4 regions of the Metabacillus sp. B2-18 genome follow, and region 4 is predicted to be linked to each of the others. Evidence: riboswitches for the same ligand, from Rfam matches in the RefSeq annotation. Region 4 holds a riboswitch; each other region holds the start of a gene.
What was found. A riboswitch is a leader RNA that binds a small molecule or an ion and turns the genes downstream of it on or off. The one in region 4 is predicted to bind cobalamin.
Positions count from the first base shown of each region.

Region 1: linked by a shared signal. The riboswitch ahead of LPC09_RS03625 (ribonucleoside-diphosphate reductase subunit alpha) and the one ahead of metE (5-methyltetrahydropteroyltriglutamate--homocysteine S-methyltransferase) in region 4 are both predicted to bind cobalamin.
Region 2: linked by a shared signal. The riboswitch ahead of LPC09_RS11440 ((2Fe-2S) ferredoxin domain-containing protein) and the one ahead of metE (5-methyltetrahydropteroyltriglutamate--homocysteine S-methyltransferase) in region 4 are both predicted to bind cobalamin.
Region 3: linked by a shared signal. The riboswitch ahead of LPC09_RS05880 (ABC transporter substrate-binding protein) and the one ahead of metE (5-methyltetrahydropteroyltriglutamate--homocysteine S-methyltransferase) in region 4 are both predicted to bind cobalamin.

Region 1 is NZ_CP088245.1:693,375-695,580, forward strand. Features, by position in the region: gene LPC09_RS03625 (ribonucleoside-diphosphate reductase subunit alpha) at 1-940, opposite strand, end outside; cobalamin riboswitch at 1,067-1,246, opposite strand; gene nhaC (Na+/H+ antiporter NhaC) at 1,425-2,206, opposite strand, start outside.
Region 2 is NZ_CP088245.1:2,268,896-2,271,101, reverse strand. Features, by position in the region: gene cobJ (precorrin-3B C(17)-methyltransferase) at 1-703, opposite strand, end outside; gene LPC09_RS11440 ((2Fe-2S) ferredoxin domain-containing protein) at 736-1,119, opposite strand; cobalamin riboswitch at 1,246-1,432, opposite strand; cobalamin riboswitch at 1,665-1,861, opposite strand; gene LPC09_RS11435 (hypothetical protein) at 1,967-2,113, opposite strand; gene LPC09_RS11430 (MFS transporter) at 2,183-2,206, opposite strand, start outside.
Region 3 is NZ_CP088245.1:1,147,899-1,150,104, reverse strand. Features, by position in the region: gene LPC09_RS05880 (ABC transporter substrate-binding protein) at 1-1,277, opposite strand, end outside; cobalamin riboswitch at 1,465-1,676, opposite strand; gene LPC09_RS05875 (APC family permease) at 2,017-2,206, opposite strand, start outside.
Region 4 is NZ_CP088245.1:2,584,765-2,586,970, forward strand. Features, by position in the region: gene metE (5-methyltetrahydropteroyltriglutamate--homocysteine S-methyltransferase) at 1-1,216, opposite strand, end outside; cobalamin riboswitch at 1,374-1,553, opposite strand; gene LPC09_RS12950 (VOC family protein) at 1,735-2,160, opposite strand.

The DNA of each region.
Region 1 (2,206 bases), 1.9 Mb from region 4:
AAACAGCGATGGCTCCTTTACGTTGACCTAATTGATCAACGCTTACAGCAGTGTTGTTAAGCTGCTTCATCCATGGAATAACACCAGAAGACACCCCTTTGAATCCACGGATATCACTACCACGGCTTCGAATTTTCCCAAGATATGCACCAACACCTCCACCAGATTTTGAAAGATTGGCAATATCAGTGTTACTATCAAAAATTCCTTGTAAACTATCATCGATTGTATCAATAAAACAACTCGATAATTGACCAACAGGTTTTCCTGCATTTGATAAAGTAGGTGTTGCAACGGTCATATAAAGGTTGCTCATTGCCCAATACGCTTGTTTTACAAGCTCAAGACGATGATCTTTGTTTTCATTTGCCATTAATGTCATTGCAATAATGACAAAACGCTCTTGAGGCAGTTCATATGTTTGTTTACTAAAGTCACGTGTTAAATAACGGTCTGCTAATGTTCTTAGTCCAATATATGTAAAGAGGTTGTCATTTTCCGGCTTAATAAAGGAACCAATTTGTGAAAGTTCACTTTGAGAATATTGGTCAAGAAGCTTTGAGCTGTAAAGTCCCTTTGAGACGAGAGTGTTTACTAAATCATAAAAATCTCCATATTTTTGCTTTTTGTCATAACCTCTGTTTTCTGCAGCTTCTTTATACAATTTTGATAAGTAGATTTGCGCACAAAAATATGTCCATTCCGGCTCTTGTTCATTTATATTTGATAATCCTTCTAGAATGAGTAAATTAGTAAGTTGATCCGTAGTATAAGACTCTCTTTGTACGATCGTGTTTTGGATTCGTGTTAAGTAGTCATCTATATGTAGAGAAGGGAAGTTTTGATGAATGCTTTCAATGTATGAAGTTAATTTAGATATGTCAAATGCTTCCTGGTTGTTTTTGTTGTTATAAATAATAGGGGATGTTGCGATGCTCATAAATATTCCTCCATCTGTTGAATTAGTAACTCAGGGGGAGAGATAAAACGACAGAGGAGAGTTCAAGGCAAAAAAAGCTTGAATGATCAGCTATCGTCTCACCTTCTCAGTCCCCGAAGAAATTGAAACTTCCACAAGATGCAGGTAGGTCTCCTGACTTATGCTCGTCCTACTATGAGTCCTTCCCATACCTAATATGTACAGTGGATTTCTCAATTCGTCACATTTACAGTTGCGGGGACAGTTCTGGAATTGCACCAGATTCCCTTTTCAGCCTTAATTGGCACCTGAATCTCGTAAAATACAATATATAGTTTTTTGTTTTGGTTAATAAATCAATATATAGTTATAATTAGATATATTTCCATGATATAGCACATATACAAAATAATCAACCAATTGTTTTCGTTTGTCGAAAATTATCTAGATTGATAGAAACTTGTAAAGGAAAGAGGGCTGTCAAAATAAATGACAGCCCCTTTCTTTATACACGTTTACTTAAAAATCCATATATAACTGTGAATATTGGTGATAGGTATAAAAAGAACGCAAATGGTAAAAACGCTAAAACGGGTACACCAAGTGTTTGAGCGAAGAAAGCTCCGCTAACTCCCCATGGAATTAAGGGATTAAGTAATGTTCCGGCATCTTCAAGTGTTCGTGATAAATATTTGCGATCTAGCTTGATTTTATCGTAAAGACCTTTAAACGTTTGACCTGGGATAAGAATTGATAAGTATTGTTCACCGGTTAATAGGTTTACGCCAAACGATGAAGCGGCAGTTGATAGTATAAGCTGTCCCTTTGACTGTATACGTTCAATTAATCCATTTAATAGTGTAGGGATAATGCTTAATGTATTAAGTAATCCACCAAAGGCAAAGGCAATTAAGATAAGTGAGATGGACCACATCATTGATTGTAGGCCGCCACGGTTTAGCATATTACTAACCTGTTCATTTTCTATAGAATAAGAAGTTCCATTTTGTAAAACTGTTAGAAATTCATTCAGCATTAACCCTTGAAAAACGATGGCTGTTATTCCTGCTGTTATAATACCAATCACTAAAGATGGGATAACCGCGACTCTTTTTATAGCCAGAATAATAACTATAAGAGGTGAAAACAATGTGATAAAGCTAATGTTAACTTGAGATTCAATAATAGAAATCATGTTTTTCATGTCATCGATTGACGTAAAGTCAATAGGAGTAATTCGACCTAAAATAAAAAAGATCAGGGCTGCAATTAAAATGCTTGGTAAAG
Region 2 (2,206 bases), 320 kb from region 4:
AAAATGTCGATGAATTTCCAATCACAACCGTTGTAAGCATTCCGATATCAAACTCGAGCATATGCTCAAGATCTGTAATAACGATATGCTGTCTGTCACGATACGCACTTTTCACAAGTCCAACAGGTGTTAATGGTGAACGATAGCTTAATAAAATCCGTTGCGCTTCTTGTATTTGTCTTGTTCGACGACCACTTTTAGGATTATAAAGAGTTATAACAAAATCAGCCTGAGCAGCTGCATCAATACGCTTTTCAATCAATTCCCAAGGAGTTAAATGGTCACTGAGACTGATTGTGCATGCATCATGCATAATTGGGGCACCTAAAAGTGATGCACATGAATTAATTGCCGAAACACCCGGAATGACTTCTACACTCACACCAGTTTCTTCTGACCAGCCTTTTTCAATTAAAACCTCATAAACAAGTCCGGCCATTCCATACACTCCAGCATCACCACTTGATATGACAGCTACTGTTTTTCCTTCTTCGGCAAGTTTCACAGCTGCTTGGGCACGGCTTACTTCCTCTGACATTCCTGTACTAATAATCTCTTGATCTGTTAAAAGATCCTGAATTAATTCAACATATGTTTTGTATCCAATAATACAGTCACTTTCTTGAATCGCATCTTGAGCCCTTTTTGTCATATGTTCAAAGCTTCCTGGACCAAATCCGATCACAAGTAATTTTCCTAGCAAGTAAATTCCTCCTTTCAATACGTATAACGGTATTAAACGTTACTCTTTTGCGGTTTTACTATTCCTTTAATCGACTCTGAATTTTCAGGTGCAGTAAAATGATCTTTATCATATGTGTAAATAACGCTGTCTTCTACCACATTTCCACCTACAAGATGCTCAGTAACAATCTTTTTAGCTAATTCAGGCGTTGCAGCTTTATACCAAACTCCCTCCGGATAGACCACCATTACACACGCATCTTTGCATCTTCCATTACAACGAGTTCTTGTTGTATGAATGCTTGCATCCAAATCTAAGTTTGTAATTTCTTCTCTGATTGCCTGAGTTGCTTCTTCTCCACCCTTTCTCATACAGCTGCTTCCGTTACAAATAAGTACATGATGCTTTGTTTCTGTTAGATTCCAAGTCGTCATCTAAACACTTCCAATCTATTAAAATTTTTCAAATAAAAATGCACCTCTATATAGGCAGAGGTGCATTAAAAAATGGCGCAAGTGACCAGCATTTTCTACTACACGTCTACCTATATGCCCGTAGGTATCAGTATAAAAAGATAGGCAGGTCTCCTGACTTAGGTTCATAGCTTTATAACGTCTTCCCGTTTACATTCAGTGACATTATGCTATAAAGCTTCCCATAACAGTGGCGGGTACCGTGTCGGACTTTCACCGACTTCCCTTTTAAGCACTACAGTAGTTGAAGTGCACCTAATCTTTAAAACTCTATTTAATTTACTCATCTAAACGTATTAGGTTGTCTCTTGAAATATGTCTTTTTATAAAAACAATCATCAAACCAATGGAAAATACCTAAGCTATCAACCATAAAACCTTATACATTTAGACAGAACAAAAAATCCGCTCATATCTTTATTGAGCGGATGAAAAGGCAATACGAAAGCAATCCAAAAAATTAAAATGGTTGCATTCGTCTCACCTTCTCACCTCCCGAAGAAACTGAAACTTGATAAATTAAGACAGGTCTCCTGACTTGTGTTTCACTCTACTTTAAGCCCCTTCCCATATATCACTTTTAATAAAGCTTCAATACAGTGGATTGCTTATTTCGTCGACACTTACAGTTGCGGGGACAGTTTCTGATTTACACCGAATTCCCTATTAAGCCTTAAGCGGCATCTTAATCTACAGCGTTTACTATTTTAAGTTGTTATCAATTGATAGGTATTATATTAAAGCAACCAAAATGATATTTCAACATATTGTTGGATAAAATGACAAAAGTTACAATTAAAGTGGTGATTTATTCCATTCCCTCATCTTTTTCATCATACGCTATTAACACAATATTTTCATTTGTTTCACTTCTTAATTCTTTTTCTAGACTCATGATTTTGTTTAATTGATCACGATCTAAGTTTGCGACTGGAAAGTTTTCATAAACGCTCATGCTTTTAACCTCCTTTGTTTTATAATAAGATTTTCACCAATAAGATATCGATTATGCACCTGGTTATCATCATTCTGTTCTTGGCTTTTTCCT
Region 3 (2,206 bases), 1.4 Mb from region 4:
TATTGTGGGTCCCCAGTATGAGCAGTTAACATACTGTACATTGATAAATCCCAATCTTCATTCACTAAAGCCTCATCAATATTCTCCACTTGACGAATATTCACTTTTATCCCTTCGTTTAGTAATTCAGCTTGAATCGCTTCTGCCATAACAGTTAATTCCGGTCGTTGTGGAAAGGTTAACATGGTAACTTCAAAAATACTTCCTTGCTTTTCCCACATACCATCACTATTTTTCTTCCAGCCATCTTGCTCTAATAATTGATCAATCGATTCTGATGAAGCTTGCTTCTCAACTTGACCAAATGATAATACTTCTGGAAATGGACTTTTCGCTTCAGTTCCAGCCTCTAACATAATGGAATGAACAATTTCTTCACGTGGAATTGATAAATCAACCACTTTTCGTAGTGTTACATCCTGAAACATTGGAGAATTCATATTAAACATCAACATGTGTGTGCGTAGTGATGGTGCAGTGGAAACCTCAAATCTCTTATCTTTATCCAACACTTTCATGTTATCAACAGGGATATCTGTTGCACCATCAACATCTCCTGATTGAAGAGCCATTAATCGAGAATTTCCATCTGGAATAAAACTAATGATTACTTCAGACAGTAACGCTTTCTCTCCCCAATAATCTTCATATTTCTCAACAATAAGAGATTCATCTTTATTAAATTGTTTAATTGAGAATGCTCCTGTTAGTGCAGGGTAGCTATCCTCTTTATCAAGCGTTGCCACATCAACAATAATCGTTGAAGGATCTGCCAAATGAGAGACCAACGCAGCATTTGGTTGTTTTGTTATAATCTTTAGTTCTAGATCAGAAACAACCTCTATTGATTCAACTTGAAGCAAATCTTTTACCTTTTGATCCTTCTCGATCGAACGAAGCAAAGAGTCTTTTACACTCGCTGCATCCATTTTCTCGCCATTATGAAAGGTTACATTTTCTTCTAGCGTAAATACCCATGTTGTGTCATTTTCTTGCTTCCACTCTTTTGCAAGCCAAGGTGTAGTTTGTAGTTCCTCATCTAACTTAACTAATGTTTCTGCTGTACCTGAACGCATTACCTCCCAGCTATCAATACCATGTGGATCAAGACTTTGAGGACTCCATGGAAAAGCAAGAGTTACATGCTTTTCAGAAGCTAAATCCGAGTTTGATGTTGCTGTCTTTTTCTCATCAGAACAACCTGACAATAAAAGTAGTAAACTACCAATTACGATCAAAAATAGGATAGTCTGCTTTCGTTGAATATTTTTTACCATAATAAATTTAAAACCTCCATTTTGTATATATAAATAAAAAAAGCATCTCCAACCAGCTTAAGCGGTCAGAAATGCTTGTTATTAAACACAGAAAAATACAGAAAAATCTCCATAACAAAATGTTTATGAAAATAGGTTATCAATCTATGAGCACCCTAACCACCTCCCTAGAATTCCCGTAGGTCTATCGGCGATGTAAAAATAGGCAGGTCTCCTGACTTAGGGCATAACGATCAAACCTTCCCAGGTGAACACCCAGTGGTTTATGTAGAACGTTATTTCACATTTAGTGTGAAACCCAATACAGTGGCGGGTCCGTGTCGGCATCTAACCGACTTCCCTTTTAAGCTTATAAAGCAAAATTACTACTTTACTAGCACCTATTTCCAAAGAATATAAAGTTTTTTATAACTTTTTATATTAAATTAGCAAAAGTTTTTGTCCCGATTCTCGACTTTAATATAAGACATGGCTTGCTAAGTGAAATTACTACCAATATAGAGTTAAACCTTACGAAAGTCAATATAGTAATTTCTATTTAATATTTTATTGAACAAGACTTTAGAATGATTTTCATATTAATATAAAAGCTCCATGACCTATACTACAGTTAATCCTACTTCTAAATAAAAAGAGTATAAATTCTCTATGATTGAGGTAATGCTTGTTCCCGAAAATATAATCATAGAGACTTTATACTCTAAATAGAAGTTAAAGTTAATTAAATTATTGTATCTCCTTATAGCTCATTTTTATGTACTTTACTATCTTTATTATGTGGTATAGATACCTCATATTTCCCCTTATTCATATGATAATAGAAATACGCTCCTATTAAAATCCAACCAGCTACCATCACCCATTCATATGGCCAAACTAGTGCAGCAGGCATTCCCGGCATGTATAACAAAATGAATCCTAAACTTAAA
Region 4 (2,206 bases):
CCGTTATCGATTGTAACGAAGCATGAATGTTTTTGTTATGTCTTGCTGAATGTGTTGAAAGTGCTTCAATTGCTAACATACTTTTAGAAACGACTTTTTCCTCTAACCAATGTTGGCTGCTAATATAGGTACTAACATGAACGATCTCTTTAATTTTTTCATCTGCAAATGCTAGAGCGTTTAATAGAACTGGATCTAACTGTTTCTCACTAATAGTTGTAACAGGTACATGTTGTAAGCTACAAGATGATTCTATCCATACAGACTGAGCACCACTTAATGATAGAACACTTTGTATATCAGACACGACTTCTGCTAAATTGGCAGACCAAATATCCCGGCCATTTATACAGCCTATCCCAATAAATTTTTCACTTGGAAAACCGTATTTACGTATAGAATCCATGTTTTCTTTTTTACCATGAACAAAATCTAACCCAATTCCCGCTACTGGTAATTGCGATAATCTTTCATAAGAAGTTAAAGCTTCAAAATAGGTTTGCAGCATAATTTTAGCTGCTGGAACACTCTCAGACAATTGCTTATACATTTCCTCAACAAGTCGAACCTCATCTTCTGGCAAAGATTTAGTTAATGAAGGCTCCTCTAGCTGTATCCATTCAGCACCAGCATCCACTAATTGTTGAATAACATCTGCATAAAGTGGTAGCAATTGAAAAATGAAGGTAGCACGTGATTTTTGATCATAGCCTTTTGTTAAATCTATAAACGTATAGGGACCAATTAATGTTGGTTTGGTGATAATATTAAGTTCGTTTTTTGCTTCTAAAAAATAGTCTACTATTTTATTATGAGTTAGCTTTAATCTAGTTCCTTCATACTCTGGGACAATGTAGTGGTAGTTGGTATTAAACCATTTAGTCATTTCACATGCTACAACATTTTTTGCACCACGTGCCATAGCATAATAACGGGTAAATTCCGTTTCATTTACCAATGATTGATATCGTTCAGGAACAAGACCGAACATAAACGCTAAATCTAACATGCGATCATATAAGGTAAAATCACCAACAGTTATGTAGTCAATCCCTAACTCATGTTGACGTTGAATATTTTTTAATCGCTGTTCTTTTAGATCTTTCTGAAACTGTTCCTCTGAAAGATTGCCTTTCCAAAATTTTTCTACAGTTCTTTTCCATTGACGGTTCTCACCAATATAGGGATAACCAATGACAGTACTAATTACTTCCATCTCGATAAGCCTCCTTTTTTTACATAACCCAAATAAAAAAGCTATTTCTGAATTCAGAAATAGCTTTGGACTTATCTATGCATATTTAATAAGCGTAAAAAATTTACTTTTTACGTTCTTTTCGCACAGAGCACCACCTATTTCCACGTAGGTATTTGGTGTGTACTAGAATTAGGCAGGTCTCCTGACTTTTCATCAACGCTCATCAATGCCTTCCCATTATTACAGTGGCCAATTTTGACTTGCTCCGAGTTTACAGTTGCGGGACAGTGTTGGATTCTCACCAAGCTTCCCTTTTAAGCTTATTCTCATAAGCACCTATTCATACACGTTATGTAATTAAGTTTATTATAACCTTATTATCAAGAGATTTAAATATTCAAAATATAAATATTTATTTTATTTTTCTAAAAAACTGATATTTTCCTTTTTCAGGATACTTTCTTCCTATGAATAAGACCTCTATTGCATACAATATGCAAATAGAGGCCTTATTCATAGTTAGTTATATATGTACGTTAATTTTGTCCTTTAGTATAGATCTGAAAGTTTACACCAAATTTATCTGTGACACTTCCGTAAGCTGGACTAAAGAAGGTTTCTTGCAATGGCATTGTTACAACACCATCGTTGCTTAATTCTTCAAACATCTCTCTAGAATTCTGTGGATTATCAGTTGAGATACAAATCGTCACTTGATTTCCACTTTGATGAGGTTGACCTGGAAATGTGTCTGAAAGCATAACTTCAGTTTCGCCAACCTGCATTGTTGCGTGTGAAATTCGTTTTTTAGCTTCTTCTGGTAGAGGAAACTCTGGATTTTCGGGCATTTCATCAAAAGATTGAGAAAAAAGTAGCTGTGCATTCAAAGCCTTTTGATAAAACTCAATAGCTTCAGCTGCATTTCCATTCATCACTAAATACGGAATTAACCTAACTGACATAAAAATCGCTCCCTTATTCATTATTTTCTTTCATAATTTCAATTTC